3 regions of the Kitasatospora sp. NPDC057500 genome follow, and region 3 is predicted to be linked to each of the others. Evidence: riboswitches for the same ligand, from Rfam matches in the RefSeq annotation. Region 3 holds a riboswitch; each other region holds the start of a gene.
The links. A riboswitch is a leader RNA that binds a small molecule or an ion and turns the genes downstream of it on or off. The one in region 3 is predicted to bind cyclic di-AMP.
Positions count from the first base shown of each region.

Region 1 (10,327 bases), on a different contig from region 3:
GCCCCCGGCCTGCTGTCGTGGCCCGCCTGGGAGGCGCTGCGGTCGGCCGGGCGGGTGCTCGCCGCCGACCCCGCCCACCCGCAGCTGCCCGCCCTGGCGCAGGCCGGCGTCGAGGTCCGGACCGTGGCGCCCGGCTCCGCCCCCGCGCTGGCCCGGCTGCTGACCGGGGCCCCGGACGGGCCGTCCGCCGACGCGGGACCGACGGTCTGGCTGGGCAGCCCGGACGGCGACCCCGGGCTGACCGACGCGCTGGCCCGCCTCGCGGTCGAGCACGCCGGCGAGGTGCCGGAGATCGAGGTGCTGCCCGGCTCCTACGACCTGCCGGGCGCCCGGCTGCTGGACCTGGTCTCCGTGATGGACCGGCTCCGCTCGCCGGGCGGCTGCCCGTGGGACGCCGAGCAGACCCACGCCAGCCTGGTGAAGTACCTGGTCGAGGAGGCCTACGAACTGGTCGAGGCGATCGAGGAGGGGGACCGCGACATGCTCCGCGAGGAGCTGGGCGACGTCCTGCTCCAGGTCTTCTTCCACTCCCGGATCGCCGAGGAGCACCCCACCGGCGCCTTCTCGATCGACGACGTGGCGGGCGACATCGTCGACAAGCTGATGTACCGCCACCCGCACGTGTTCGGCGACGCCGAGGCGAGCGGCGCGGAGGAGGTGGAGGCCAGCTGGGAGGCGCTCAAGGCGGCCGAGAAGTCGGAGCGCGAGTCGGTGCTGGACGGCGTGCCGGCCGGGCTGCCCTCGCTCGCCTACGCGGCGAAGCTGGTGTCACGGGTGCGCCGGGCGGGCTTCACCGGGGTGCCGGACGAGCCGTACGAACTGCCGGGGGCGCTGACGGCGGAGTCGGCGGGCCGGCTGCTGCTCGCGGTGGCGCAGCGCGCGCACGACGCCGGGGTGGACGTGGACGCCGCGCTGCGGGCGGCGGCGCGCGGCTACCGGGACGCGGTCCGCGCCGCCGAGGGCCTGAAGCCCGGGGAGTAGGGGACCGGAATCCGGCCGGTGGCGGAGGGCGCCTCAGGCGGCGACGTCCGCCACCGGTCGGCGCTGCGCCGGGACGACGACCTCGCCGATCGCCTCGCCGACCAGGGCGACGAGTTCGGCGAGCCGCTCCAGGTCGAGGTGGTCGGGCAGCTCGGCGAGGGAGACGATCCGCTCGCCGCCCGGCCCGGCCACGCAGAACAGGCCGATCGGGCCCAGGTGCTTCTCGGCGGTGTCGACCAGCGCGGCGACGTCACTGGGCCGGCGGACGTCGCCGCAGACGCCGACGACGGGACAGCCCGGCCGGTCGAGCTCGGTGGCGAGGTCCTCGGCGATCCCGACCCGCTGGTCGGCGATCAGCATGCCGGTGGTGCCCGCCGCGGTGAGCCGGCGGGCGAGGTCCGCCCCCGACCCGCCGTCGAGCACGGAGATCACCACGACCGAACCGTTGACCCGCATGGCCTTGCTCCTCCCTGTGGGCGGCTCCGCACCGGCGCCCACGCGCATCTTGCGGAGGATCGTAGGCAGGTCCTGACCCTCCGCAACAGGAATTACCCCTCAGGTGACCAGGCTCACGCCTGTCGCGCCGAACGGACGCCCCGGCGCCCCGCCGAACGGACACCGCCCGCTCCCGCGCCGCCCGCGTGCACCGCGTGCACGCCGTGCGGTCGCCCGGACACGCCCGGGATACCGTCGACCCATGCCAGCTCAGCCCGCCTCCGCCCGCCCGCCCCTGTTCACCTGGGAGTTCGCCGCCGACCCGTACCCCGCCTACGCGTGGCTGCGGGAGCACGAGCCGGTGCACCGGACCACCCTGCCGAGCGGGGTGGAGGCGTGGCTGGTCACGCGGTACGCGGACGCCCGGCAGGCGCTCGCGGACAGCCGGCTCTCCAAGAACCCGGTGCACCACAGCGAGCAGGCCCACCGCACCGGCCGGGTCGGCATCCCGGGCGAGCGCCAGGCCGACCTCATGACGCACCTGCTCAACATCGACCCGCCGGACCACACCCGGCTGCGCCGCCTGGTGTCCAAGGCGTTCACGCCGCGCCGGGTGGCGGCGTTCGAGCCGCGGGTGCAGCAGCTGACCGACCGGCTGATCGACGGCTTCGCGGCGCGCGGGTCCGCCGACCTCATCCACGAGTTCGCCTTCCCGCTCCCCATCTACGCGATCTGCGACCTGCTCGGGGTGCCGGCCGAGGACCAGGACGACTTCCGGGACTGGGCCGGGATGATGATCCGGCACGGCGGCGGCCGGCGCGGCGGGGTGGGGCGCGCGGTGAAGCGGATGCGCGCCTACCTGGCGGAGCTGATCCACCGCAAGCGGGCGGACCTCGGCGACGACCTGATCTCGGGGCTGATCCGGGCGAGCGACCACGGCGAGCACCTGACCGAGAACGAGGCCGCGGCGATGGCCTTCATCCTCCTCTTCGCCGGCTTCGAGACGACGGTCAACCTGATCGGCAACGGCGTGTACGCGCTGCTGCGCGACCCGGGCCAGCGCGCCCTGCTCCAGGACTCCGTCGGGCGCGGCGAGAGCGCGCTGCTGGAGACCGGGATCGAGGAACTGCTGCGCTACGACGGCCCGGTGGAGCTGGCCACCTGGCGGTTCGCGACCAGCCCGCTGACCATCGGCGGGGTGGAGATCCCGGTCGGCGACCCGGTGCTGGTGGTGCTCGCGGCGGCGGACCGGGACCCGGCGCGGTTCGCCGACGAGAACACCCTGGACCTGGCCCGGACGGACAACCCGCACCTGGGGTTCGGGCACGGCATCCACTACTGCATCGGCGCGCCGCTGGCGCGGCTGGAGGGGCGGGCCGCGCTGGCCACCCTGCTGACCCGGCTGCCGGACCTGCGGCTCGCCGCGGACCCCGGGGACCTGCGCTGGCGCGGTGGTCTGATCATGCGTGGACTCCGTGAACTTCCGGTGGAATTCACACCGGAGAAAGCGCCCGGCGGCGAGGCTCCGGAGAACGGGTCCGCAGGCTGACGGATCCGCACAACAGGCTGACGGGCACTCTGGGTTGCCCGGATTCGCGGGGTCTGAACCATCCTCAATCCGGACATACCACCCCGGTTGGTAGGCGATCCATCACATGACGTGATGTCCATGTGATATCGGCGATATGAGCTTGTGATTGCTCTGAAGATCTGTCTACTCTCCGTGGAGCCCGCAGCTGCGGGCCCCGTACGCGGAACGCCGAGTCCTGCCCGCCGCGCCACGGGAAACCGACCAGAACCCTGGGCAGGGGCGGGGGACCCAGGTTTTGCGCCGTCTCCCACGGCTAGGGGTGAAGCCGCCTCCGCGCGGCCGGGCCACCTCCCGGTCCGAACCCGACAGCTCACCTCGCAGGCGTGCGGAGAGGGACCTCTTCATGCTGCTCGTTGGAACCGGTCGTCACCGTCGCCGTACCCAGGCCGAGAAGGCCATCGCCGTCGCCGGTGTCGCCGGCGTCGGACTGGCCATGCCGATCCTGAGCGCCACCGGCGCCTCCGCCGCCCCGGTGTCCACCTGGGACGCGGTCGCCCAGTGCGAGAGCGGCGGCAACTGGAGCATCAACACCGGCAACGGCTTCTACGGCGGCCTCCAGTTCACCGCCAGCACCTGGAAGGCGTTCGGCGGCACCGCCTACGCACCGCAGGCCAACCAGGCCTCGAAGGCCCAGCAGATATCGGTCGCCGAGAAGGTCCTCGCCTCGCAGGGCCCGGGTGCCTGGCCGGTCTGCTCCAAGAAGGCCGGCCTGACCAAGGGCGGCGCCCCGGCGGCGGTCGACACCTCGACGCCCGCCAAGCCGGCCGCCCCGAAGCCGCAGGTCCCGCAGGCCGCCCAGGAGGCCAAGCCGCAGCAGGAGGCCCCGAAGGCCGCCGCGCCGAAGCACGCCGCCCCCAAGACGCAGGCCGAGCAGCAGACCGCCAAGCCGCAGGCCCAGCAGTACGCGCCGAAGCACGCCGCGCCCAAGCAGCAGGCCCCGCAGCCGCAGCAGCAGCAGTCGCCGGCCTTCTCCGGCAAGGCCGGCTGGGACGCCGACGCCAAGGTGTACTGGTACCAGAACAACGGTGCCTGGTACTGGACCAGCCACCAGAGCGTCTACCAGCAGTACGCCGGCCAGCCGGCCGCCCAGGCCCCCGCCGCGCAGCAGCAGCAGCAGCCGGCCGGCCAGGGCTACACCGTCCGCTCCGGTGACACGCTCGGCGGGATCGCCGCCGCCCAGGGCGTCCCCGGTGGCTGGCAGGCGCTGTACGACGGCAACCGCGCCACCGTCGGCGCCGACCCGAACCTGATCGTCCCGGGCCAGGTCCTGACGCTCGGCTGACGACCGGTCCGACCGGACGGACGGAGGGGGCCGACCGGGCCCCCTCCGTCCGCATCCGGACGTCTCCGGCCGGGCAACCAGGTGAACTACCGGTGAGTAGCGAGGCCACACGCTGAGACGGAGCCGAGGTCGACGTGGCCCGGACAGTCCGTGCGGTTAGGCTCTGGTCGTAACGACTCCGCAATCGTCCGGCCGACTGCACCCCACCGTCAGCCGAACCTGCTTCCGCTAGGAGATGCCTCGTGCCGTCCATCGATGTCGTCGTCGCCCGTGAGATTCTCGACTCGCGCGGCAACCCCACGGTCGAGGTCGAGGTCGGCCTCGACGACGGCAGCACCGGCCGTGCCGCCGTCCCGTCGGGTGCCTCCACCGGTGCCTTCGAGGCGCTGGAGCTCCGCGACGGTGACAAGAACCGCTACTTCGGCAAGGGCGTGGAGAAGGCCGTCCTGGCCGTCATCGAGCAGATCGGCCCGGAGCTGGTCGGCTACGACGCCACCGAGCAGCGCCTGATCGACCAGGCCATGCTGGACCTGGACGCCACCCCGGACAAGTCCTCGCTCGGCGCCAACGCCATCCTGGGCGTCTCGCTGGCCGTCGCGCACGCCGCCTCCGAGGCCAGCGACCTGCCGCTGTTCCGCTACCTGGGCGGCCCGAACGCGCACGTCCTGCCGGTCCCGATGATGAACATCCTCAACGGCGGCTCGCACGCGGACTCCAACGTCGACATCCAGGAGTTCATGATCGCCCCGATCGGCGCGGAGTCCTTCTCCGAGGCCGTCCGCTGGGGCGTCGAGGTCTACCACACCCTCAAGGGCGTGCTGAAGGAGCGCGGTCTGTCGACCGGCCTGGGCGACGAGGGCGGCTTCGCCCCGAACCTGGACTCCAACCGCGAGGCCCTGGACCTCATCGTCGAGGCCATCCAGAAGGCCGGCTACGTGCCGGGCAAGGACGTCGCGCTCGCCCTGGACGTCGCCTCCTCCGAGTTCTACGAGGACGGCGCCTACCAGTTCGAGGGCAAGGCGCTCACCTCCGCCGAGCTGATCGAGTACTACGCCGGCCTGGTCGCCGCCTACCCGCTGGTCTCCATCGAGGACCCGCTGGACGAGTCGGACTGGGACGGCTGGAAGGCCATGACCGACAAGCTGGGCGACAAGGTCCAGCTGGTCGGCGACGACCTGTTCGTCACCAACCCGGCCCGCCTGGCCCGCGGCATCGAGACCGGCACCGCCAACGCGCTGCTGGTGAAGGTCAACCAGATCGGCTCGCTCACCGAGACCCTGGACGCCGTCGAGCTGGCCCAGCGCAACGGCTACCGCTGCATGATGTCGCACCGCTCCGGCGAGACCGAGGACGTCACCATCGCCGACCTCGCCGTCGCCACCAACTGCGGCCAGATCAAGACCGGCGCCCCGGCCCGCTCCGAGCGCGTCGCCAAGTACAACCAGCTGCTGCGCATCGAGGAGATCCTCGACGACGCCGCCGAGTACGCCGGCCGCGGCGCCTTCCCGCGGTTCAAGTACGAGGGCTGAGCCCGACCCGGACGGCGCCCGGCCGGTATCGCCGGGACGCCCGGTAGCGCACGCCTGACCGGTGCCCCGCCGTTCACCCCGTAGGGTGGACGGCGGGGCACCGTCGCGACCAGGAGCGGACCAGGAGCAGGAGGGGACACCGGAGATGGCAGGCTGGAGGATCCCGGGCTTGGCGGCCCGGCCCCGGTTCACGAGCCGGGCGACCGTCCTCGTGCTGGTCCTCTGCTCGCTGGTGGCGATCCTGGCCTATCCGACGCGCCAGTTCGTCTCCCAGCGCTCGGAGATCTCGGCGCAGCGCGCCCGGGCCGAGCACGCCCGGCAGCAGGTCGAGCAGCTGCGCCGGGAGAAGGCCCGCTGGCAGGACCCGGAGTACGTCAAGGCGCAGGCCCGCACCCGGCTGCACTACGCGATGCCGGGGGAGACCCCGTACATCGCGGTGGACCCGGCGGCCCAGGGCGCGGCCAAGTCCTCGCTGGGCGCTCCGCCGCCCGCGGCGGGCCCGGCGGCCGGTCCGGCCAAGGCGGCCCGGCCCTGGTACGCCAGCGTCTGGGACTCCGTGGACGCCGCCGCCGCTCCCGCGGCCCCCGCCGCCCCGGGGCAGTCCGCCCCACCCTCACCACCCGCCCCCGCCCCCGCTGGAGACAGCTCCTCCCATGACCACTGAGAACCACCCCACCGTCTCCGACGAGGACGTCGCGGCGATCGCCGCACAGCTCGGCCGGGTCCCGCGCGGCCTGCGCGGCGTGGCCCACCGCTGCCCGTGCGGCAACCCGGACGTCGTGGAGACGGCCCCCCGGCTGCCGGACGGCACGCCGTTCCCGACGCTGTACTACCTGACCTGCCCCAAGGCCGCCTCGCTGATCGGCACCCTGGAGGCGGACGGCGTGATGAAGGACCAGAGCGCCCGGCTCGCCGAGGACCCGGAGCTGGCCGCGGCGTACCAGAAGGCGCACGAGGACTACATCGCCCGCCGGGACGCCATCGAGGTGCTGGAGGGCTTCCCGAGCGCCGGCGGCATGCCGGACCGGGTCAAGTGCCTGCACGTGCTGGTCGGCCACTCGCTGGCGGCCGGCGAGGGCGTCAACCCGCTCGGCGACGAGGCGCTCGGCATGCTGGAGGACTGGTGGGCCAAGGGCCCGTGCGTCTCCGCCGCCGAGGTCGCGGCCGCCGGCGAGCGGGTGGCCCGCAACCGGGCCAAGGAGCAGGACCACGCGGCCGTGATCGCGGCCAAGGAGCAGAAGGCCGCCGACCGCGCCGCCAAGCGGGCCGCGCAGGAGGCGGACGAGGCGGGGGAGGCCGACGCATGAGCACCACCCGGGTGGCCGCGATCGACTGCGGGACCAATTCGATCCGGCTGCTGGTCGCCGACCTCGACCCGGAGACCGGGGCGGTCACCGACCTCGACCGGCGGATGATCATCAACCGGCTGGGCCAGGGCGTGGACCGCACCGGCCGGCTGCACCCGGACGCGCTGGAGCGCACCTTCGCCGCCTGCCGGGAGTACGCCGAGGTGATCTCCGGCTTCGGGGTGGGCCCGGAGCGGATCCGCTTCGTCGCCACCAGCGCCTCCCGGGACGCCGAGAACAGTGCCGAGTACGTCGACGGCGTGCGGGCGGCGCTGGGCGTCGAGCCCGAGGTGGTCAGCGGCGAGGAGGAGGCGCACCTGTCCTTCGTCGGCGCCACCAAGGAGCTCACCGGCGGTCAGTTCCCGTCCCCCTACCTGGTCTTCGACCTGGGCGGAGGCTCGACCGAGTTCGTGCTCGGCGCCGAGGACGTCCGGGCGGCGCGCTCGGTGGACATCGGCTGCGTCCGGCTGACCGAGCGGCACTTCGACGGCGCCGAGCTGCCGTCGGACGCGCAGATCGCCGAGGCGAGGGCGCACGTGCGGGCGGAGCTGGACCGGGCGGAGGAGGCCGTGGCGCTGACCGGCGCGGCCACCCTGGTCGGCCTGGCCGGCACGGTCACCACCGTCTCGGCGATCGCCCAGGACCTTCCCGGCTACGACTCGGAGGCGATCCACCACTCCCGGATCTCCCGCGAGCGGGTCGCCGAGATCGCCGACCGGCTGCTGCACTCCACCCACGCGGAGCGGGCGGCGATCCCGTCGATGCACCCGGGCCGGGTGGACGTGATCGCGGCCGGCGCGCTGGAGCTGCTGGAGATCATGGAGCGCACGGGCGCCGCCGAGGTGGTCGTCAGCGAGCACGACATCCTGGACGGCATCGCCTGGAGCATCGCCCGCTGAGCCGGCGCGGGACTTGCCGACCGGCCCCGGAAGCCCCCCTGGGGCTCCGGGGCCGGGGCGCGCCGGGAGCCGTGCGGGAATGTTCGTGAATTTCTTCACATGAGGATCCAGCCTTTCGCCGCGCCGGGCGGTCCGCTCCGTCCGATATGTGGGACCGAAGGCTCGCTCGGCGTGACGGCCACTGGATCGCAGGTCCCGGGCCGCTGGAGGTTTGAAAATCGAAATCCCGTACGGGAACCGGGCTGCCTCATGGATCGTTGCTGCTCAGCGGGGCCGTCCCGGTGGGCGCACCCGGCCGGGGGTCGCGGGGGCCGTCGGGGGTCGGGCGGGGGCTCGAAACGGGGGCGCGCAGTGTAGCAGAAGGGGTCCATAAGCTTGTGAGCGGGCTCACGAAGACTGCTCCGAGCGGTGCTGGATACTTTCGGATATGAGCACCACGGAGCGTCCTCGCATCCTCATTGTCGGCGGTGGTTACGTCGGCCTGTATGCCGCGATGCGCATCCTCAAGAAGATGCGCTACGGCGAAGCGACCGTCACGGTCGTGGACCCGCGGTCGTACATGACGTACCTGCCCTTCCTCCCCGAGGCGGCCGGCGGCAACGTCGCGCCCCGCAACCTCGTCGCGCCCCTGCGCACCGCGCTGAAGAACGCGGAGGTGCTCACCGGTGCGGTCACCGGTGTGGACCACGAGCGCAAGATCGCCACGATCCAGCCCTCGGCGGGCGACTCGTACGAGCTGCCCTTCGACTACCTGGTCGTCGCGACCGGTTCGGTCTCCCGTACCTTCCCGATCCCGGGTCTGGCCGAGAACGGCATCGGCATGAAGACCGTGGAGGAGGCCATCGCCCTCCGCAACCACGTCATGGCGCAGCTGGACAAGGCCGAGTCCACCACGGACGAGGCGGTCCGCCGCAAGGCGCTGACCTTCGTCATCATCGGCGGCGGCTTCGCCGGCGTCGAGACGATCGCCGAGATCGAGGACATGGCGCGCGACGCCTCCAAGATCTACAAGACCGTCAGCCGTGACGACATGCGCTTCGTCGTGGTCGAGGCCGCCAACCGGATCCTCCCGGAGATGGGCCCCGACCTCGGTCTGTGGACCAAGGAGAAGCTCGAAGAGCGCAACATCGAGGTCTACATCGAGACCTCGATGGACTCCTGCGTCGACGGCCACGTCGTGCTGAAGAACGGCATGGAGATGGACGCCTCCACCATCGTGTGGACGGCCGGCGTGAAGCCGAACCCGGTGCTGGCCCGGTTCGGCCTGCCGCTGGGCCCGCGCGGCCACGTCGACACCGCGCCGACCCTCCAGGTCCAGGGCTTCGACTACGTCTGGGCCGCCGGCGACAACGCCCAGGTGCCGGACCTCGCCGCCGGCGAGGGCGCCTGGTGCCCGCCGAACGCGCAGCACGCCGTGCGCCAGGCCGCCGTCCTCGGCGACAACGTGATCTCCGGCATGCGCGGCTTCCCGCAGCAGGAGTACAAGCACAAGAACCTGGGTGCGGTCGCCGGTCTCGGCCTGCACAAGGGTGTCGCGATCCTCTTCGGCAAGTACAAGCTGAAGGGCCGTCCGGCCTGGTGGTTCCACCGCCTGTACCACGGCGCCATGGTCCCCACCTTCAACCGGAAGGTCCGCGTCTTCACCGACTGGACCCTCGCCGTCTTCCTGAAGCGCGAGATGGTCGGCCTGTCGCAGATGGAGAACCCGTACCAGCCGATCCAGGAGGTCACGGCCCCCACCAAGCCCGCCGTCGAGGCCGCCAAGCCGGCCGCCGACAAGGAGCTCGCCAGCAAGTAAGCGACTGCGGACCCCGGTGTGGGAGCACCGGGGTATGAGTCGGAGGCCCTCCGCCCGGCAGTGCTGCCGGACCACGACCTCCGTGGTGCTCAGCCGGCCGTGCGAGTCGGGCGGAGTACAGAAGTACGAAGAAGGCCCCTGCCGAACCCTCCGGCAGGGGCCTTCCGAGTGACGGGACCGGGGTCAGTCGGTCTTGATGCTGGCCAGGATGTCCAGCTTGGAGGCCCGGCGGGCGGGCCAGAAGGCGGCCACCAGGCCGACCAGTCCGGCCAGGGCCAGGAAGAGCAGCAGCTGGCCGAAGGGGATCACCGTGGTCAGGCCCTGCAGGCTGGACTTCAGGGTGCCGTTGATCGCCCAGGCCATGAAGCCGCCGAGCAGCACCCCGATGCCGGCGCCGAACACCGAGATCACCACGGACTCCAGACGGACCATCCGCTTGATGCCGGAGCGGTCCAGGCCGATCGCC
Region 1 covers NZ_JBHVER010000144.1:4,678-15,004, reverse strand. Annotated here, with positions in the region: gene ACFU74_RS26030 (MazG family protein) at 1-981, shown strand, start outside; gene ACFU74_RS26025 (SDR family NAD(P)-dependent oxidoreductase) at 1,015-1,437, opposite strand; gene ACFU74_RS26020 (cytochrome P450) at 1,679-2,965, shown strand; cyclic di-AMP (ydaO/yuaA leader) riboswitch at 3,197-3,345, shown strand; gene ACFU74_RS26015 (transglycosylase family protein) at 3,351-4,289, shown strand; gene eno (phosphopyruvate hydratase) at 4,532-5,818, shown strand; gene ACFU74_RS26005 (septum formation initiator family protein) at 5,988-6,482, shown strand; gene ACFU74_RS26000 (DUF501 domain-containing protein) at 6,472-7,125, shown strand; gene ACFU74_RS25995 (exopolyphosphatase) at 7,122-8,063, shown strand; gene ACFU74_RS25990 (NAD(P)/FAD-dependent oxidoreductase) at 8,491-9,861, shown strand; gene ACFU74_RS25985 (ABC transporter permease) at 10,045-10,327, opposite strand, start outside.
Region 1: linked by a shared signal. The riboswitch ahead of ACFU74_RS26015 (transglycosylase family protein) and the one ahead of ACFU74_RS12945 (M23 family metallopeptidase) in region 3 are both predicted to bind cyclic di-AMP.

Region 2 (10,327 bases), on a different contig from region 3:
ACGGCGCGGCCTGGACCTACCGCAACGAGGGCGGCCGCTGCGTCGCGGACACCCGCCGCGAGGGCTGAGCGGACCGCTCGGCGGTGCTACTCGTCGAGGCCGATCGCGAACGCGGCCTCCAGGTCGTGCTGGGAGTAGGTGCGGAAGGCGATCTGGGTCTCGGTGTGGGCCACGCCCGGGACCTTGTTGAGCCGGCCGGGGATCACCTCGGCGAGGTCGTCGTGCCGGGCCACCCGCACCATCGCGACCAGGTCGTAGCCGCCGGTCACCGAGTAGACCTCGCTGACGCCCTCGATGGCGGCGATCGCCTCGGCGATCTCCGGGATGCGGTCGACGCTGGTCTTGATCAGGACGATGGCGGTGATCACGGTGGCGTACTCCTTTGTGAGGTGCCGCCAGGGTATCGGGCGTCGGGGGCACCGTCGCGGGGGCGGGTGGTCCGCGGACGGCGCCCGATGAGGGTGCAGGCGTAGAGGAAGCCGGCCGCGAAGCCGATCACGTGCACCAGGTACGCCACACCGGGCCCGGCGGAGTGCACCGACCACCACTGCAGGACGAACCAGAGCCCCAGCACCAGCCAGGCCGGGAAGCGCAGCGGCAGGAAGAGCAGCAGCGGCACGAGCGTGGTGACCCTGGCCCGCGGGTGGAAGCGCAGATAGGCGCCGAGCGCGGCGGAGATCGCCCCGGAGGCGCCGATCAGCACCCGGGTCGAGTCCGCCGAGTGCGCCTCGGCCAGTGCGAAGCCGTAGGTGGCCAGCGTCCCGGACGCCAGGTAGAAGAGGAGGAACCGGGAGCGCCCCAGCCGCCGCTCCACGGTCGGCCCGAAGACGTGCAGGAAGAGCAGGTTGCCGAGCAGGTGCAGCCAGCCGGCGTGCAGGAAGAGCGCGCTGAGCACCGAGAGCGCCGGGTGCTTGCCGGGGGTGGGCGCGGCCGGGCAGCCGGGCACCGGGTCGGGGGCCTCGGCGAGCTGGCCGGCGGTCAGGGGGCGTCCGGTCAGCAGTTCGACGGGGACGGCGCCCCAGCGCTGCTCGTAGCGCTGCTCCGCGCAGACCCGGCCCTGGCCGCGGCCGTAGAGCGGGTTGAGCCCGGCGGCCGGTCCCAGCAGGAAGACCGCGGTGTTGATCGCGATCAGCGCGTAGCAGACGGCCGGGGCGGTGCCGGCCGGCCGGCCGTGGCGCGCGCCGGGGTGGGCGGGGAGGACCGGGATCGCCATGGGCCCCAGCATCCCTCCGGCGCCGTGCGGGCACCGCGCGGTTACGGCAGGTGGGCTACCGGCGGGGGCCGGTCGGCCGGTGGCCGCGAAGGTTGCCCCAGGCAATAGGCTTGGGCCGGGCATTCCCACCTCCCGCCGCCGACGCCGGGGCTCCGGGGGGAGCGCCTGAGCCCGTTCAGGGACCACCCGAGAGGACCCCCGATGACCGTCCCCGCCCTGACCGCCGAGACGCGCTGGCGCTGCACGCTCTGCGGCAACCTGACCCGCTTCGACGTGACCCGGACCGCCCGGGTCACCGAGTTCCTCCACTTCGACCTGGCCGGCGAGTCGAAGGTCGAGGAGACCCAGGTGCTCAGCGAGACCGTCGAGTCGGTGCGCTGCCGCTGGTGCAACGCGGTCGACCAGGTCGAGCTGGTGGCCCGCCCCGGCGCGGCCGACGGCGCCGAGGCCCCCGAGCAGGCCTGACCGCCTGATCCGTGCGGCGGGCGGTGCAGGGCGTGGCCGGTCGCCGCACGGGACAATACAGAGGGAACGCACGGAGTGTGACGGGGGTGGCGGCCGGGGCCGTACCCCGCTGGACCAGGATCGGAGCCGAGGACGTGGTGGACGCAGCGAAGGAGCCCGGCGGCCCGCAGGGGCGGCAGCCCGCTGTGGACGCGCAGGCGCCGGACGTGGCAGGGGCCGCCCCCTCCGGCACCGGGGCCCCGGCCGAGTCGGCCGCCGGCGAGGAGTCCGGCGGCGGTGACGATCCGGCGGCAGCCGTCGACGGCGCGGTGCGGGACGGCGGGGACGCCGGAGGCGTCGGAGCGGGCGACGCCGAGACGCTGGACCGGCCGCTGCCCGAGGGCGTGCGCCGGCGCGTGGTGGGCCTCGCCTCCGACGCACTGGGCGGGCTGCCGCTCGCGGAACTGCCCCAGTCGCTGCGCCAGTACGCCAAGTTCACCCCCGCGCGCCGGGCCAAGTACGCGGCGACCGCGCTGGCGGCGGCCCTGGAGGCGGAGCCGGCCTTCCGCTCGCGGATAGCGGAGCGGCTGCGGCTGGGCCAGCCGGACCTGGTCAGGGCGCTGGAGTCGGGCACCGTGCCGGGCGCGGCCGACCCGATGGACGTGGCGGCGGCGGCCTACCTGGTGCGCTCCGCCGGGTGGAGCCGGCTGGTGGCCGAGGCCGGCGAGGAGGCCGAGCGGGCGGGCGCCGAGGGCGCGGCGGCCGAGGCGGCCCGGCTGGTGGAGAAGTTGCAGGCCGAGCTGGCCGAGCTGCGCTCCGCGGCGCGCTCCGACCTGGAGCGCCAGCGGGCCGAGTCGGAGGACGTCCGGCGCGAGGCGGACTCGCTGCGCCGCAGACTGCGGTCGCTGGAGAGCGACACCCGCCGGGCGCAGGCGGAGACCCGCAAGGTGGCCGCCGAGCTGGAGTCGGTCAGGGCGCAGGCGGCGGCCGAGCGGAGTGCGGCGGAGAGCGAGGCGCGCCGGCTGCGGCACCGGGTCACGGAGCTGGAGAACGCCGTCGAGCAGAACCGCCGGTCGGCCCGCGAGGGGCGCAGCGTCGAGGACATGCGGCTGCGGCTGCTGCTGGACACCGTGCTGCAGTCGGCCCAGGGGTTGCAGCGGGAGCTGGCGCTGCCGGTGTCCCAGATCCGTCCGGCGGACCTGGTGGAGGCGGTGGTGCCGGGCGCGGCCTCGCCGCACGACGTGGCGCGGCGCGGTCTGGCCGAGGACGATCCGGCGCTGCTGGACCAGTTGCTGGCGATCCCCCAGGTCCATCTGGTGGTGGACGGCTACAACGTGACCAAGACGGGCTATCCGACGCTGCCGCTGGAGCAGCAGCGGATCCGGCTGCTGGGCGGGCTGGCGATGCTGGCGCAGCGCACCCAGGCGGAGGTCACCTGTGTGTTCGACGGCCAGGACCTGGACGTGCCGGTGATCATGGCGCCGCCGCGCGGGGTGCGGGTGCGGTTCAGCCGGACCGGGGAGACGGCGGACGAGTTGATCCGCCGGCTGGTGCGGGCCGAGCCGCAGGGGCGCCCGGTGGTGGTGGTCTCCACCGACCGGGAGGTCGCGGAGGGCGTGCGGAAGGCCGGCGCGCGCCCCGTAGCATCGGTGCTGCTGCTGAACCGGCTGGCCCGGCCGTAACCGCTTCCGGGTGCGGGCCGGTCGGTATGACGGCTGGTCAGCGCCCGGATTGCGGTGTTGTGCGAGTTTTGTGAAGTCAGATGGGCGGTTCGGGTTCACGCGATCGGGGGAGTGGCGCGAAGCGTGGATCTTCACTAGTGTCTGGCGTCAAACCTATTTTCCGGATTCTCACCCGTTCGGGTGAGGCCATTGGAAGAAGGAGCCGGTCCCTTGGCCTCCCACCGCCGTCCCAAGCAGCCGAGCCGCGCGCGGGTCTCCGTGCTCACCGCTGCCGCTGCGACCGCGGTCGCCCTCTCCGCCCAGGTCGCCGCACACGCCGCGCCCAGCCCGTCGCCGAAGAAGGACGACGTGAAGGCGCAGATCGACCAGTTGCAGGAGGAGGCCGAGCAGGCCACCGAGAAGTACAACGGCGCCAAGGAGCGCGCGGACCAGCTGCGCAAGCAGGCGGACCAGCTCCAGGACCAGGTCGCACGCGGCCAGGAGCAGATGACCCAGCTTCAGGCCGGGCTGGCCGAGGTGGCGGGGGAGCAGTACCGCACCGGCGGCATCGACCCGTCCGTCCAGCTGATGCTGACCTCCGACCCGTCCGGCTACCTGGACAAGGCCTCCAGCGTGCAGCAGGCCAGCTCCAGCCAGGCCGAAGCGCTCAAGGGGCTCCAGGACCAGCAGCGCCGGCTCGACCAGCAGAAGGCCGAGGCCGCCGCCGTCCTGGCCTCGCTGGACAGCACCACCAAGGACCTGAACCAGTCCAAGGCCGAGGTCAACAAGAAGCTCAAGGAGGCCCAGGACCTGCTGAACTCGCTCAGCGCCTCCGAGCGGGCCGCCCTGAAGGCGCAGGAGCAGCAGGCCGAGCGTGCCTCGCGCGGCTCCGAGCGCACCGACCTGGGCAGCCTGCCGCAGGCGAGCGGCAAGGCGGGCTCCGCGGTCTCCCTGGCGATGAGCAAGACGGGCTCGCCGTACGTCTGGGGCGCCACCGGCCCGAGCGGCTTCGACTGCTCCGGCCTGATGGTCTGGGCGTACGGGAAGGCCGGCGTCTCGTTGCCGCGCACCTCGCAGGCGCAGGGCAACTACGGCACCCGGGTGCCGTCGATCGCCGAGGCCCAGCCGGGCGACCTGGTCATCTACCGCGACGACCGCAGCCACGTCGGCATGTACATCGGCAACGGCATGGTGGTGCACGCGCCGCGCACCGGTGACGTGGTGAAGGTGATGAAGGCCGACGCCATGAAGATCAACACCATCCGCCGGGTCTGACGGACCGGCACGACACGCCCGGGGGCCCGTCGGGGCCCCTGTGATCAGCGCCACCTCCGAACCGGGGGTGGCGCGGCGCGTTTCGGGTGGGTGTTCGACCGTCTGACGGAGAATGATCAGCCGGTCGTGGGGGCGTGATTACACTCGGTCATATTCACAAAAGAACTTGGGTATTCTTCCGGCTTTTTTCTGACAAGGATTTGAACGGATCACGGATCTGTTACTAGGGTCGTGCTTCGAACCACGCACAGTCGATCACCCAGCCTGGGTGGCGGCGGGGTTCGCCGCCGAGTTCGCGAAGCAGCGGGACGGGGCCTTCGGGTCGCCCGTCCGAGTGAGGGCCCAGCAGTCGGGGGTCCGCTGTGGAGCGGAGCCGGGGAACCACGTTCCTCCGGGGTGAATCGGCGCCAGGCCGGCCGCGGGAGCGGCGGGTGAGGCGTCGTAGGGCACGCTTCCGCCCGAACCCGTCAGCTCACCCGGTAGGCGGATGAGGAAGAAGGAGTCCGCCTTCGTGGCGTCCCATCGTCGTCCCAAGCCCGCCGGCCGCACCCGTGTCTCGATCCTGACCGGTGTCGCCGCCGCTGCCGTTGCCCTGTCCGCGCAGTCCGGCGCCCACGCCGACCCGACGCCGACCAAGGACCAGGTCAAGGAGCAGGTCGACCAGCTCAACGAGCAGGCCGAGGTCGCCACCGAGAAGTACAACGGCGCCCAGGCCAAGCAGCAGGAGCTGCAGAAGCAGGTCGCCGAGCTGCAGGACAAGGTGGCCCGCCAGCAGGCCGTGGTGACGGAGGCCCAGGGCGGCCTCGCCGAGATCGCCGGCGAGCAGTACCGCACGGGCGGCATCTCGCAGACCGTCCAGCTGATGCTCTCCGCCAGCCCGGACAACTTCCTCAACCAGGCCGACGCCCTGAACCAGGCCGGCTCGACCCAGTCCGGCGCGCTGAAGGAGCTCCAGGAGCAGCAGCGCAGGCTCGACCAGGACCGTACCGAGACCCAGGCCAAGCTCGCCGAGCTGGAGTCCACCACCCAGCAGCTGAAGAGCTCCAAGGAGGACGTCCAGGGCAAGCTGCAGAAGGCCCAGGACCTGCTCAACACGCTCACCGAGCAGGAGCGCCAGGCCCTCCGCGCGGCCGAGGAGAAGGCCGCCGCCGAGGCGAAGGCGAAGGCGGAGGCCGCCAAGGCCGAGGCCGCGAAGGCCGCCAAGGAGAAGGCCGAGGCCGAGCGCGCCTCCCGCGACACCAACCGGACCAACCTGAACGCGCCGTCGGCCGGTTCCTCGGCCCCCGCGGCGTCCTCCGCCCCGTCGGCCCCGGCCGCCAAGCCGGCCGCGCCCGCCGCCCCGGCCGCGCCCGCCGCCAACGGCTCGCGCGCCGCCGCCGCGATCGCCGCCGCCGAGAGCAAGCTCGGCTCCCCGTACGTGTACGGCGCCACCGGCCCGAACTCGTTCGACTGCTCGGGCCTCACCGGCTGGGCGTACGCCCAGGCCGGCGTGTCGCTGCCGCGGACCTCGCAGGCGCAGGCCACCGCCGGCACCCAGATCGGCTCGGACATCTCCAAGGCCCAGCCCGGCGATCTGGTGATCTTCTACGGCGACCGCCACCACGTGGGCATCTACGTCGGCGGCGGCCAGGTCATCCACGCCCCGAAGCCGGGCGCGTCGGTCCGCTACGAGGCGGCGTCCAACATGCCGGTCAACACCATCGTGCGCCTCTGACCGCCGGTCGGCAGGCTTCGTCGGGCCCGGTCTCCCCGTGCGGGGAGGCCGGGCCCGCGGCTTTTCCGGGCCCGCCGGGACGCTCGGTCCGCGAACCGATCTGACGTCCGATAAGTGTCTGAATATTCGGGTTCGGAGGGGTTTGGATTCGGTTGCCCGGACTCGCTAACGTCTGCCACCGGACGCCCGCTTCGACAGCCGCCCGCCCCGGTGCGGCGGCGGGCCGGGCCCAGGATCGGAGCCGACGTCGCATGGCCGTGCACCGCCGTTCCCCGCTGTCAGGTGCGCAGGTGCTCGCCCGGGCGCTGGTGCTCACCGCGGCGGCCACCACCGCGTTGGGCGTGGCGACCGGCGGCAGCGCCCGGGCCGTCCCCGGCGCGCCGGACGCCCCGGCCGACCGCAAGGACGTCAAGGCGCAGGTGGAGCAGCTCTACGACGAGGCCGAGCAGGCCTCCGAGCGGTTCAACGCCGCCCAGGAGGCCCAGCAGCGGCTCCAGCACGAGACCGGCACGCTCCAGGAGCAGATCGCCGTCGGCCAGGACGAGTTCAACCGGCTGCGCGGCGACCTCGCCACGGTGGCCGGCGCCGAGTACCGCGGCGGCGGGATGACCAGGACCGTCCAGCTGATGCTCGCCACCGACCCGGCGGGCTACCTCTCCCGGGCCCGCGCCCTCGACCAGACGGCCGAGCGGCAGAACGAGACCCTGCACGAGCTGCTGGGCCGTCAGCGGGCGCTCGACCAGCGCCGGGCCGAGACCACCGCCAAGCTCGCCGAACTGGAGCAGACCCGCAAGGCGCTGGCCGAGAGCAAGCAGCAGATCCAGCAGCGGCTCGCCAAGGCCCAGCGGCTGCTCAACAGCCTCGGCACCGCCGAGCGAGCCCGGCTCGCCGCCCAGGACGCCCACGACGCGGAGCAGCGCGCCACCCGGGGCAAGGACCGGCTGGACCTCGGCGACACCCCGCCCGCCTCCGAACGCGGCGCCGCCGCGCTGGCCGCCGCGGTGCGGATGGTCGGCGCGCCCTATGTGTACGGATCCGCCGGGCCCAAGGCGTTCGACTGCTCCGGTCTGATGTACTGGAGCTGGCGGCAGGCCGGAGTGACCCTGCCGCGCACCTCGCAGGCCCAGGCGTACGCCGGGCGGCGGGTCAGCCTCTCCGAAGCGCGGCCGGGGGACCTGGTGATCTTCTACCGGGACATGCACCACGTCGGGATGTACGCCGGCGGCGGGGTGATCGTGCACGCCCCGTACCCGGGGGCCAAGGTCCGCTACGAGAGCGTCACCACGATGCCCGTCTCGGGGGTGATCCGGCTCTGAGCCGCCCGGATCCCGCCGCCGACCGCGGGCCGTCCCGGCGCACCGCCCTGCTGCTCGCGGCCGGCGGGCTCGCCCAGCTGTCGCTGCCCGGGGCCGCCCCGGCGCCGACCGCCGCCGCGGCCCCGGACGAGCACGCCGACGTCCTGGCCCTGCTCGACGCGCGGGCCCGGGCGCTGACCGCCGGGCCGCCAGCGCTGCCGCTGCGTGCCGGGTACCGCAACCTGCTGCTGGGGCCGGTGGACCGGGCCGGGCGGTGCGCCGCCACCGCCGAGCTGACCGTGGAGGTGACGGGCTACGACCGGTGGCCGGTCGTCCATCCGCGCCGGCTGGCGCTGGCCCGCTCCGCCGCCGGCTGGCGGGTCGAACACGAGGAGGGCGCGGACGGACCGCCGCCGCCGTGGGACCTCGGCACCGTCCGGGCCGAGGACGGCGCGCGCTGCCTGGTGCTGGGGATGGACGCCGGGGGCATACCCGCCCCCACCGGGCTCGCGGTCGTCGGCGACCGGGCGGTGGCGGCCGTCGAGGCCCTCTGGGGCACCGCCTGGGCCGGCCGGCTGCTGCTCGAAGTGCCCGCCACGGGGGAGCAGTTCACCCGGCTGCTGGCGGACGGGCAGGCCGGCTGGTCCGGCATGGCGGCGGTCACGGTGGCCGCGCCCGGGGCGCCGCTGAACGCCCCGGCCGACCGGGTCCTGGTCAACCCGGAGACCTACGCGGGCCTGAGCGACTTCGGCCGCCAGGTGGTGGTCACCCACGAGGCGGTGCACGTGGCGACCCGGGCCGACACCCGCGCCTGGACGCCGCTCTGGCTCTCCGAGGGCGCCGCCGACTGGACCGGCTACCGCGACGCGAACCGGCCGGCCCGCCGGATCGCCCCGGAACTGGCCCGGGACGTCGCCGCCGGGCGGCTGCCCGCCGCACTGCCCGAGGACGCCGCCTTCGCGGCCGGCGGGGAGGGCCTCGCCCAGGTCTACGAGCAGGCCTGGCTGGCCTGCGACCTGATCGCCCGCCGGTACGGGCCGCAGCGGCTGGTGGCGCTCTACCGGGCGGTCGGCGCGGCGGCCCCGGGCGCGGACCGGCAGGCCTGGCTGGACGGGCTGCTGCGGGACCGGCTCGGCCTCGGCCTGGCCGAGTTCACCCGCCTCTGGCAGGCCGAGGTCCGGGCACTCGCCCAGTCCTAGGGCCGGTTCCAGGGCCGGTTCCAGGGCAGGCCCAGGACAGTCCTAGGGCCGGGCCGAGGGCCGGGCGCCCTGGCGGCGGTCGCCGGGCGAGGTCCGCGGCCGGTCGATGCCGTCCAGCAGGTCCTGCTCGTACGCGATGCCGGGGCGCACCGAGAACGCGGCCGCCGGGACCGGCTCGGGGCGGGCCAGCACCACGGTCTCCGGGAGCCGCTCGGCGCGCCGGGTGGAGCGCCAGAGCCGCACGCAGGACAGCACGGTGGCGGCCAGCAGCAGCAGGTTGCGCAGCGTCAGCACGGCGATGGCGCCCGGCTTGCTGGCGACCACGTCGCCGAAGACCAGCGGGAACTCCACCAGCGTCAGCGGGGTCGCGGCCAGGATCAGCAGCGCCACCGGCCGCTGGCTGCTGCCGCGCACGGTCAGGCAGACCGCCGCCACGCCGACCAGCCAGACCAGGTACTGCGGGCTGATCACCCGGCTGGTCACGGTGAAGATCAGCAGCGCGGCGAGCGCGGCGTCGTACATGGTGGCCGCGTTGCGCCGCCGGGCGGTGAAGCGCCACAGCAGCAGCCAGCCGAAGCCGAGCACGGTGCCGGCCAGCATCACCTTGCTGACCACGTCCACCCACGGCCCGAGCATCTCCACCGAGCCGTAGTTCATCATCACCCTGCCGTCCCAGGCCCCGGTGATCCGGGCGAAGTGGATCGGCAGCGCGCCGACCGACTCCACCTCGATGCCGCGGTCCTTCTGGAACGTCAGGAACTCGAACGCGCCGTTCATCCCGGCCGCCAGCAGGAAGCCGATCGAGGCCGCCGCGGCCGCCGCGGCGGTCCAGGAGCGGCGGGTGCGCCGGCCGGAGGGGGTGCCGATCAGGCCGAGCAGCGGCCAGATCTTGACGATGCCGCCGAGGCCCAGCAGCAGGCCGCCGACCGCCGGCCGGCGGATCAGCGCCAGCAGTCCGGCCACCGCGATCGCGGTGACGATCACGTCGTAGCGGTTGTAGATCATCGGGCCGAGCAGCGGGACGCCGGCCACCCAGACCCAGGCGCCGGTCAGCGCCCGGCCCTTGCGCATCCCGGTGCGGACCAGCAGGGCCATCGCGGCAGCGTCGGCGATCCCGCAGATCACCCAGAACGACACCAGGTACGACCAGGGCAGCAGGCCCGGCAGCAGGATCACCAGGGCGGCGCCGGGCGGGTACTGCCAGGTGACGTCGTCCAGCGGGAAGGTGCCGGTCTGCAGCACGCCGTACCAGCCGTGGTAGATCAGCCAGACGTCGGCGGTGATGTCACCGCCGGGCATCCGCAGCACGCCGGTCACCAGCAGCACCAGCAGCGTCCGGGTGGCCACCCAGGTCCCGCCGAGCGCCAGGAGCGCGCCCGAGCGCCCGGAGGGGCGCGTGGTGCTCTGCGCGGGCTCGCGCCGGACGGCGAGCGCCGTGCCGGGGCCCTCGGCGCCGCTGGATGTACCGGACTCGGTGGCCGGGGCCAACTCCACTGCGCTCCCTCGTTCGTCTCGGACGTCCCGTC
Region 2 covers NZ_JBHVER010000141.1:9,985-20,311, forward strand. Annotated here, with positions in the region: gene ACFU74_RS25740 (aminotransferase class V-fold PLP-dependent enzyme) at 1-68, shown strand, start outside; gene ACFU74_RS25745 (Lrp/AsnC ligand binding domain-containing protein) at 87-368, opposite strand; gene ACFU74_RS25750 (rhomboid family intramembrane serine protease) at 365-1,213, opposite strand; gene ACFU74_RS25755 (hypothetical protein) at 1,415-1,678, shown strand; gene ACFU74_RS25760 (NYN domain-containing protein) at 1,987-3,339, shown strand; gene ACFU74_RS25765 (NlpC/P60 family protein) at 3,550-4,593, shown strand; cyclic di-AMP (ydaO/yuaA leader) riboswitch at 4,942-5,094, shown strand; gene ACFU74_RS25770 (NlpC/P60 family protein) at 5,105-6,307, shown strand; gene ACFU74_RS25775 (NlpC/P60 family protein) at 6,559-7,623, shown strand; gene ACFU74_RS25780 (hypothetical protein) at 7,860-8,801, shown strand; gene ACFU74_RS25785 (glycosyltransferase 87 family protein) at 8,844-10,295, opposite strand.
Region 2: linked by a shared signal. The riboswitch ahead of ACFU74_RS25770 (NlpC/P60 family protein) and the one ahead of ACFU74_RS12945 (M23 family metallopeptidase) in region 3 are both predicted to bind cyclic di-AMP.

Region 3 (10,327 bases):
GGCGCGGACGACCTGCGGATGCGGGCGATGCAGCACCTGGGCCTGATCGGCACCAGCACCGGGAAGGCGGACGACCTGCCCGGCTCGGTGCCGGCGGCGGACCGGACGGCCGGGCCGGAGCGGGTGGTCGCCGAGGTGCGGTCGACGGCCCGGCGGTCGGCGCTGACGGCGGCCCAGGTGCGGGAGCTGTTCGCGGACGGCTCGGAGGGGCGGCGGATCCAGGCGCTGGCGCTGATGCAGGGCGATCCGGCGCTGGCCGACCTCGCGAGCGTGCTGGAGGCGATCGAGCACCCGCGCTCCGGGTTCGAGCAGTACCACGCGCTGCTGGCGGCGCGCGGGCTGATGTCCCGGCTGCCGGCCGACGAGGCCCGGCGGCTGCGGGACGCGGTGGCGGGGCGGCTGATGGCGCCGGACGGCATCCCGTTCGGCTCCGACCGGAGCTGGCTGGCGGAGAAGATCCTCTCGGGGCTGGACACCCCGGCGTTCCTGCCGCAGCAGCAGGGCGGCGAGCCGGCCCGGAAGCGGGAACGGGAACGGGAGCAGGAGCAAGAGCAGCCGCAGCCGCAGCCGCAGACCGCGTCCGGGGACCGGCCCTAGAGGGCGAAGCGGAGCTCGGGGCGGTCCCAGCCGATCGGCGGGCGGGCCGGGAAGGTGCCGATCCGCTCGGCGCCCATCCTCAGGTAGAAGGCCTCGGCGGGCGGGTGGGAGATCACCCGGACACTGCCGCTGACGCCGATGGCGCGGGCGCGGTCGAGCAGGTGGGTGATCAGCCGGCGGCCGATGCCGAGGCCCTGCGCCGCGTCGGCGACGAACATGAGGTCGAGCTCGGCGGGGTCGGTGATCATCGAGTAGAAGCCGAGCAGCCGGTCGTCGGCGGCGCGGACGGCGAGGTGGACCTCGTGCCGGGCGAGGTAGTCGGCCGTCACCCGGTAGCCGGCGATCATCGGCGCGTAGTCGCCGCGGTAGGCGGAGCAGTCCTGGATCAGGGCGGTGAGCCGGTCGGCGTCCGAGGCCACGGCCGGCTTGATCAACGTCTCGGTCATGGCGGCGAGTATAGGGGTGAAACCCACTTGCGGTCATTACCGGGGCCTGCGGTCGTCGCCGGGGTGCCCCGCCCGGCGCAGGACGAGGACCCGTTGGGCGCGTCCGCCCCGGTCGGCGGGCGGCAGCACGCGGACCTCGCTGGCGATCCGGCGCTCGCCGAGCACGTGCCGGACGGCGTCCAGGGCGGCGGTGCGGCGGCCCTCGCCGTCGTACAGCGGGTGGACCCTGACCTCGCCGCCGGGGGCGGTGACCCGGACCAGTTCGGCCAGCGCGGCCACCTGCCGCTCCGGCCCGAACAGCTCGGGGTAGGCGAAGACCAGGTAGCCGCTCAGGGTGAGGGCGAAGGTGCCGTCCGCGAAGGGCAGCCGGGGCAGCGCGGCGGCGACGTACTGCCCCGGGTGGGCGGCGCGGTCGGCCGCGAAGAGCCGGCGGGCCCGGTCCCAGCCGCGCAGGTAGTGCTCGGGCCGGCGGTGCCGGCGGGCCGGGTAGAGGTCGGGTCGGGCCGCCATCGAGGCGGCCATCGCGGCCCGGGCGGCCAGCGCGCGGGCGGCGATCTCCTCGGGCGGCCGGGCGTACACCGGGTCGGCGGCGATGACCCGGCAGCCGAGCGGGCGGGCCTCGGCGGCCAGCCCGGCGGCGCCGCCGGGGCAGTCGAGCAGCGGGCCCGGCAGGGCGGCGATCCCGGCGCGGGTGAGGCCGAAGAGGCCGCAGTACTCGTCCAGCGGGCGGGAGGTGACCAGGGGCGCGGCCGGGGCGCGGGCGGTTCGGTCGGCCATCGCGGCCATCCGACCACGGGCCCCGGCGGCCCGCACCCGGGGGCGGCCGGGCGGGTGGCCGGGGCCGGGGCCGGGGTGGGGCCGGGGCCGGGCCGGGTGCTCAGCGGCCGAGCAGGCCGCGGGCGGCGAGGCGGTTGACGTTGGTCAGGCCGCGCACCAGCTGCGGGGTCAGGAAGACGAACAGCATCCCGAGCAGGCAGACGCCGGCGATCTGCAGCGGCGACTCGATGTAGTACTCGTGCCGGACGCCGTCGTCGCCGGTGAAGTCGAAGACCCGGTAGCCCGGCCAGTCGACGTAGCGCGGGAACACCCAGTGGTAGACGGGGTAGAGCGCCAGCGTCCAGCCGACGCAGAGGAAGACCAGCGACAGCGTCATGCTGAGGATCGCCCACGGGAACATCACCACCTGGTACAGCACGGCCTTCCAGCCGGCCGCGTCCGCGAGGCGGGCGGTGATCGCGCCCCAGGCGCCCGGCCGGACGGCGCGGACCGGCGCCGGACCGGGCACGTCCAGGGCGAGCATGCCGCGCACCCGGGCGCGCTCCAGCCCGCCGAAGCCGCGGGCGAAGGTGGTCAGCGCGGCCAGCACGGGCAGGCCGAGCACGGTGACGAAGGTGCCGAGGCCGAGGCAGAACAGCGCGACGGCCACGGTGAAGCCGACGACCGCGACCGGGAGGCCGGTCAGCGTGTAGCCGACCTCGCGGTAGAAGTAGGAGGTGAACGGGGCCCGCCAGGCGTACGGCGGCTCCTCGATGCGGCGGGCCGAGGCGTGGTGCTCGCCGTACTCGCGGCCGTCGTACGCGTCGAACTCGTTGCGCTGCATGCTGTGGGTGCTCATGGCCGGTCTCGGTCCCTCGGGTCGGTCGCGGTTCGGGGCTCGTGGGGTCTGTCCTGCTGACTCCTCCAGCCTGTCAAAGCGCGCCCGGGCCGGACATCCGGCTCCCCGGCGAACCGGGGGTGGGGTTATCCCCCCTGACCGGCGCCCCCGGCCGGCCCGTCGTCGGCGAGCAGCGCGTACTGGTAGGCGTCGCGCCAGCCGTCCCCGCGCCGGTAGTCGTGCCGGACCAGGCCCTCCAGCCGGAAGCCGGCCCTGGTCAGCACCCGGATCGAGGCGGCGTTGTCGACGTCCGCCCGGGCCTGCAGCCGGTGCAGGCCGAGCGGGCCGAAGGCGAGGTCCCGCAGCAGGGCGACGACCTCGCCCGCGTACCCCCGGCCCCAGACGTCGCGGCGCAGGGCGTAGCCGAGGTGGGCGGAGCGGTGCGGGCCGAGGCCGAGCGCGGCGTTGCCGATCGGGACGGCGCGGGCCGGGTCGTCGGCGTCGGCGAGGCGGGTGACGGCCAGCCGGTAGACGGTCCGGTCCTCCTTCTCCGCCTCCTCCAGGTACTGGGCGATCTGGTCCGCGCAGTCCTCGTGGTCGCGCGGCTCGAAGGCGAGGTAGCGGGTGGCCTCCGGATCGCCGAACACCGCGTGCAGCGCGCCCACGTCCTCGGGGGTGTGGTGGAACTCCCGGACGGCCAGCCGGGGCCCGGTGAGTCGGACGGGAACCATGGCTCCCGACCCTACCCCCGACCAGCGGTTACGGTTCGTGGTTATGGAAGACGAAGACCTGCGGCTCGCCCCGCGCACCAAGGCCGCCGAACTGCTCGCCTGGGCGGAGGCCGAGGGCCGCGAGCCGGTCGCCGGGGCCCCGCTGCGCGCGGTGCTGGCGCTGCTGGAGCTGGGCGGCGGCAGGATGCACGACGGCTGGCCCGAACTGACCTCCGCCGCGGTGGAGCACCTGCTGTACGAGCGCATCCACCTGTACGTCCAGCCGGAGCCGGGCCAGGACCCGCTGGCGTACGGCGCGGCGGTGCGGCTGCTGGTCGACCACCAGCGGGCGGCGAAGCGGCTGAACGCCAAGCGGCAGCAGCGGCTGCACGCCGAGGCCGAGTGGCAGGGCGAGCTGGCGGCCGGGCTGCTGCGCCGGGCGGACCTGGTGACCTGGCCCCGGCTGTACACGCTGCTGCTGCGCGCGGCCGGGGTGGACACCGGTGACGAGTCGGCGGTGCGGGCCTGGCTGGAGGGGTTCCGGGAGCTGCCGGCGCAGGAGCGCTCGGCGGCGTTCGAGGCGCTGGAGGCGGACGGAGCACTGGACCCGGTGGACGACGGGGGCTGGGACGGCGGGGCCCGGACGCTGGCGGTCGGGATGGCCACCGACGGGGCGCGGCGGCTGCTGGAGCAGGGGCTGATGGAGCGCAGCTACCGGAACCTGGCGGAGCTGACGGCGCTGGGCCGGCCGATGCCGGACGAGCTGGCCGGGGACTTCGGGGCGTTCGAGGAGGCCGCGGTCCGGGCGGCGCTGGAGCTGGCCGGCGCGTGGACGGTTCCGGGGCTGCCGCGGCTGCTGGTGGAGGAGTTCCCGGAGCTGGCGCCGGAGCCGGGGCAGGCGGAGATCGACGCCTATCTGGCGGGGCTGGAGCCCGTCGGGGACGGGGAGTAGGAACGCGCGGGGGCCCCGGCCGGTCGACCGGGGCCCCTCGTCGTGCCGGCGGATGCGTCAGAAGGTGACGCCGCGCTGCTCGAACCAGCTCTCCGGGTCGACGGGGGCGCCGCCGCCGGGGCGGACCTCGACGTGCAGGTGGGCGCCGGTGACGTTGCCGGTCGCGCCGACCTTGCCGATCTGCTGGCCGGGGACGACCTTTCCGGAGCCCTTGATGATCGAGGAGAGGTGGCAGTACCAGATCTCGGTGCCGTCGGGCAGGGTCTCGACGATCCGGTAGCCGTAGGCGCCGGCCCAGCCCGCCGAGGTGATGGTGCCCTGGCCGACCGCGTAGACGGGCTCGCCCTGGTCGGCGGCGAAGTCCAGGCCGGTGTGCAGTTTCGCCCAGTAGCGGGCGCTCTGGCCGTAGTGGGCGGAGAGCCGGTAGTCCTTCACCGGGAGCTTGATGGCGGCGAGCTTGGCCTTCTCGGCCTCCTCGGCGGCGCGCTTGGCCTGCTCCTGCTGGGCGATCTGGGCGGCGCGCTTGGCCTCGGCCTCCTGGGCGGCCTGGACGCGGGCGCTCTCCTCGGCCGCGGTGCGCTGGCTGTCGGCCTGCTGCTGGATGCGGGCGGCGAGGGCGAGGCCGGGGTCGGCGGAGAGCGCGACCGGCTGCTCGTCGGGCGCCTCGACGGCGGGCGCCGCGGCCGGGGTGGCGGAGGCGAAGCCGGTGGCGCCCAGGGTGGCGGCGACGGCGGTGACGCCGAGCAGCGGAGCGGTGCCGCGGCCCTGACGGGGCATCCGGTGCCGGCTGGTCTCGGCGGCCGGCGGGGCGGTCTCGTCGGCGGGGCCGCCGAACGGGCCCTGCCCGGTGAACGGAGCCGGGTGATCGAGCAGCTGGGTACCGGACGGGTGTGCCGGGGTGTGCGTCGACGCCACGGAGGCGCGCTCCTTTCCTTCCTTCGCGCCTACCGGGTTAGCTGACGGGTTCGGAGCAGGAAGGTCTCCTACGGCTGGGCCTGGGCCTGGCCGATTCACCCCAAGGAACGTGGTTCCCCGGCTCCCTGGCCTGCCCGGAGGCCGGCCGGCGGGATTAGGCGACGGCGCACGGTGCCGTCTGGTACGGCGTTGCGGACCGCGCTGCGTTATCAAACGTTAATCCGAGAGCCCCCCGATTCCAAGCCATCCGTTGGTGACGGCGGGATACGGATCGGGCACCACGCGGCCCGATGGGCGTTTTGGGACGTTTGATGACAACTGACACTACCGAACGTGTCAGGACGTCAACGAACGGCCCCTCACTTGAGTACCGCTACTCATGTGCGGCCGGGCCCGGCGCGGCCATCCTGGCGCCATGAGCACACCGATGCAGTCCCGCACCACGGCCGCGTACTACATCCAGGCCGTGCTGTCCTTCGCCCTCTCCTGCACCGCCCTCGGCGTCGGGATCGCCTTCCTCCCGGTGGAGCCGTGGACCCGGGCGTTCCTCGCCCTCGGCCTGCTCTACACGATCACCTCCACGTTCACCCTCTCCAAGGTGGTCCGGGACCGGCAGGAGACCACCGAGCTGGTGACCCGGGTCGACCAGGCGCGGCTGGACAAGCTGCTGACCGAGCACGACCCGTTCAAGGTGGAAGGGGTCTGACCAGCCTCCGCGGGCGGGCGGGCCACTGGCTGTCAGAGCCCATAGCTTGACGGCTAAGGCTATTAGCCTTAGCTTTATGGCTATCGGCGCTCGGCCGACGATCCCGCTCCCAGGAGGCTCCCCATGAACGGCACCCTCGCCCCCGTCACCCGCCACCTCGACCTGCCCGGCGGCCGGATCGCCTTCGACGACACCGAGCACGGCGAGGGCGCCCCGGTCGTCCTGCTCCCCGGGATGCTCGACAGCCGGGCCGCCTACCGCCACCTGCGCCCGCTGCTGACCGCCGCCGGCCGCCGGGTGGTCACCATGGACCTGCGCGGCTTCGGCGAGTCCTCGATCCTCTGGGACGACTACTCCCCCGCCGCGATCGCCGGCGACGTCCTCGCCCTGCTGGACCACCTGGGCATCGACCGGGCCGTGCTGGCGGGCAGCTCGTACACCGGCGCCAGCGTCGTCAAGGCCGCCGGGGACGCCCCCGGGCGGGTGGCCGGCATCGTCCTGCTGGACGCCTTCGTCGAGAACGTCCCGGCCGGCGCGCTCCAGCGGCTGGCGGTCGGCGCGATGGGCGCGCTGGTGGTGCACTCGCCCGCGTTCTGGGGCCTCTACCACCGGAAGGTGGCCTACCCGGGGCCCAAGCCCGCCGACCACGAGGAGTACGTGGCCGGGCTGGTCGCCGCGATGCGCACCCCGGGCCGGAAGACCGCCACCCGCGGCCATGTGCGCGGCGACTCGTCGCCCGTCGGCTGGACCGCCGCGGTGCGCTGCCCGGCGCTGGTCGTGATGGGCTCGAAGGACCCCGACTTCGGGAAGCCGGAGCTGGTCGCCGACCGGCAGGCCGCCGCGCTGAACGCGCGCAAGGTGATGATCGAGGGCGCCGGGCACTACCCGATGGCCGACCACCCGCGGGCCACCGCCGACGCCCTGCTGTCCTTCCTCGCCGACCTGGCCTGAGCGGTCCGGACGCCGTCGCCCACCCACCCCCAGGAGAACCGCTGTGCCCCGAGTCGGACTGACCCCCGAGCAGGTCGTCGGCCACGCCCTCGCCCTCATCGACGAGCAGGGCCCCGAGGCCCTCACCCTGGCCGCCGTGGCCGGCCGCGCCGGGGTCGCCACCCCCTCGCTGTACAAGCACGTCAGCGGCGGCCTGGCCGAACTGCGCCGGCTGGTGGCCGTCCGGGTCACCGAGGAGCTGGCCGACCGGCTGGCCGAAGCGGCGCTCGGCCGCGGCGGGGACGCGGCGGTCGCCGCCGTCCTGCGCGCCTACCACGCGTACGCCACCGAGCACCCGCACCGCTACGGCGCCCTGCCGCAGGCGCCGCAGCCGGACGCCGACCTGGCCGCGGCGGCCGGCCGGCTGGTCGGGGTGATCGTCGCGGTGCTGCGCGAGTACGGTCTCGAAGGCTCCGAGGCGATCCACGCCGCCCGCACCTTCCGCTCGCTGGCCCACGGCTTCGCCGCGCTGTCGACCGGCGGCGCCTTCCAGCTCGCCGAGGACCTCGGGGAGACCCAGGAGCGCATGATCACCGTGCTGACCGCGGGCCTGCGCGGCTGGCCCCGCCCCTGAGCGGCGCGGCAGCCGGACGCGGGAACGCCGAAGGGCCCGGAGCGGGATGCTCCGGGCCCTTCGTGGTGGTGTGGGGCTAACAGGACTTGAACCTGTGGCCTCTTCCTTATCAGGGAAGCGCTCTAACCGTCTGAGCTATAGCCCCGTACCGCACGACCCCGCCGGTGCGGCGGGACGTCGTACGGAGAAGGGTACCGGACCCGGCAGGGGTGCTCGCACACCGGGGAAACCCGGTGCACCGGGACCCGCCGTTCGCCCCACGCTTCACCCACTTAAGAAATAAGGTATTAAGAATTAACTGCCCCATAAGGAACCGGAGAGGCCGGCCGTCCCGTGGACCCGCGCAGCAGCCCCACCGCGCGCAGTGCCATGCGCTGCGTCCGCTTATTGCTCGGCTGCACCAGCGCCGCCGAACTGCTCGGCACCGTGCTCGCCGAGGGCCCCGGCTGGATCACCGGCGAGGGCTCGGCGCTCTACCTGCTCGACCCCGGCGGCATGCTCCGGCTCTCCGCCTCCCACGGCCTGCCCGACTGGGCCCACGAGCGCTACAGCGTGGTCGACCCGGCCAGTGAGCTGCCCGCCGCGATGGCGCTGAAACTGCGCCGCCCCTATCTGCTGAGCCCCGAACGCACCAGCGTCGACTACCCGAACCGGAACACCGGGATGGGCACCGGGATGGTCGCCGTCGTCACCCTGCCGATGGTCGTCGACGAGCGGCCGATCGGCGTGCTGGCCCTCGCGCTCGCCCACCGGGGCATCGTCCCGCGGCGCGACCTGGACGTGCTGGAGACCCTCGCGGACGCCTGCGCGCACCGGCTGGCGTACCTGCTGGAGCACGCCGGGTCGCCGCTCGCCCCGCACCGCCGCGCCGCCGCGCCGAACGGGGTGCGCCCGGGGCCCGTCCCCTGCGGCGACCCGGCCGCCGGAACGGCCCACCCGCTGCTCTCGCTCGCCGTCCGCGCCGCCGGGCACGGCGCCTTCGAGCGCGACCTGGTCACCGGCGAGACCCACTGGGACGCCCAGGCGCTCCGGCTGGTCGGCCGGCCCGCGCCGCCGGACGGCGGTCCGGCCCCCGCGCCCGACCTCGACCTCGTCGTCCACCCCGAGGACCTGCCGGACGTCCAGGCCGCGCTCGCCGAGGCGCTCGCCACCGGAGGGCCGTACCGGATCCGCTACCGGGTGCCGCGCGCGGGCGGCGGGGTGATCCGGATCGAGGAGACCGGCGAGGTGATGCTGGACGTGCACCGCCGGCCGGTCCGGATCTCCGGGCTGATCGCCGACCTCGACCACGGGCGGGCCCTCGACGAACACCCGGTCGTCGTCCATGCCGGCCGGGCCGCAGGGGCCGCCAACGGGAGGGCCGTCGACGGGACGGCCGTCGACGGGGCGGTGGCGAACGGGACGACGGTGAACGGGGCGTCCGCCGGCGGGACGTCCGCCGCCGGGGCCCGGTCGGCGCTGCTGCTGGCGCTCACCCGGGCGCTGTCCCGGGCGGTCACCGTGCGGGACGTCACCACGGCCGTCACCGACATCGCCCGGCCCGCCTTCGGGGCGGCCAGCATCGTGCTGGACCTGGTCGACGAGGGCCGGCTGCTGCCCGTCGCGCACACCGTCTACGGCGGGCCCCTGCGCACCGAGCTGACCCGGCTGGCCGACCTGTCGGAGGGCGTGATGCAGCGCGCGCTGGCCCGCTCGGCCCCGCTGTTCAGCGAGCCGGCCCGGCGGGGGCGGGGGCGCGGGCGGCCACAGGGGGCGGCCACCGGCGCCGGCGGCCCGCTCGCCCCGGCCGCCTGGGCGGTGCTGCCGCTGGTCGCCTCCGGGCGGCAGGTCGGCTCCTGCCTGATCACCTTCGCCACCGAGCGCGTCTTCAGCCGCGAGGACCGCACCCTCTACTCCGCCTTCGCCGGCATCCTGGCGCAGTCCCTGGAACGGGCCCGCCTCTACGACACCCACCACCACCGGGCCACCGAGCTGCAGCGCGCGATGCTGCCGCGCACCCTGCCCCGGCTGCCCGGGATCGCCAGCGCCGCCCGCTACCTGCCGAGCACCGAGGGCATGCAGATCGGCGGCGACTGGTACGACCTGCTGCGGCTGCCGGACGGCCGGATCGGCCTGGTGATCGGCGACGTCCAGGGCCACAACGCCGAGGCCACGGCGGTGATGGGGCAGCTGCGCAGCGGTCTGCGTGCCTACGCGACCGACGGGCACGACCCGGCCGCCACGCTGGCCCGCACCAGCCGGCTGCTCGCCGAGCTGGACACCGAGCTGTTCGCCACCTGCCTCTACCTCACCCTCGACCCGGCCGACGGCACCCTGCGGGCCGCCCGCGCCGGGCACCCGGCCCCGGTCCGGGTCACCGAGGACGCCCGGGCGGTGGAGCTGGACCTTCCCGGCGGCCCGCCGTTGGGCGTCGCCCCGGACCGGCCGTACCCGCTGGCGGTGGAGCACCTGCCACCCGGCGAGACGCTGCTCGTCTACACCGACGGCCTGGTGGAGGACCGCGAGGAGGACTACGACGAGTCGGTGCAGCGGATGCTCGGCGGCCTGGAGCTGTGGGCGCGCAACGCCGGTCCGGTGCGGGTGGAGCCGGGTCCGGCGCTGGAGCGACTGGCCGATCTGCTCACCCTGAACGTCACCGAACGGCGTTCGCGCCCGGACGATGTCGCGTTGCTGCTGTTGCACAGATTGTCGGCTGTGCACTAGCGGTGCTGGTGGGACGGCGATCGGGGGTCCACGGACCGTCCGATCGAGTCCGAAGCAGGGAGGATTGACGCGGTATTGACAGGATTTCGACGAGATCCGGTCACTTGGCGAGATCCGTTCACACCTTCGTAGGATCATCA
Region 3 covers NZ_JBHVER010000045.1:13,759-24,085, reverse strand. Annotated here, with positions in the region: gene ACFU74_RS12975 (hypothetical protein) at 1-597, shown strand, start outside; gene ACFU74_RS12970 (GNAT family N-acetyltransferase) at 594-1,043, opposite strand; gene ACFU74_RS12965 (class I SAM-dependent methyltransferase) at 1,080-1,820, opposite strand; gene ACFU74_RS12960 (sensor domain-containing protein) at 1,921-2,658, opposite strand; gene ACFU74_RS12955 (GNAT family N-acetyltransferase) at 2,784-3,368, opposite strand; gene ACFU74_RS12950 (hypothetical protein) at 3,412-4,299, shown strand; gene ACFU74_RS12945 (M23 family metallopeptidase) at 4,357-5,214, opposite strand; cyclic di-AMP (ydaO/yuaA leader) riboswitch at 5,227-5,385, opposite strand; gene ACFU74_RS12940 (YiaA/YiaB family inner membrane protein) at 5,630-5,920, shown strand; gene ACFU74_RS12935 (alpha/beta fold hydrolase) at 6,044-6,871, shown strand; gene ACFU74_RS12930 (TetR/AcrR family transcriptional regulator) at 6,915-7,484, shown strand; tRNA gene ACFU74_RS12925 (tRNA-Ile) at 7,556-7,629, opposite strand; gene ACFU74_RS12920 (SpoIIE family protein phosphatase) at 7,818-10,187, shown strand.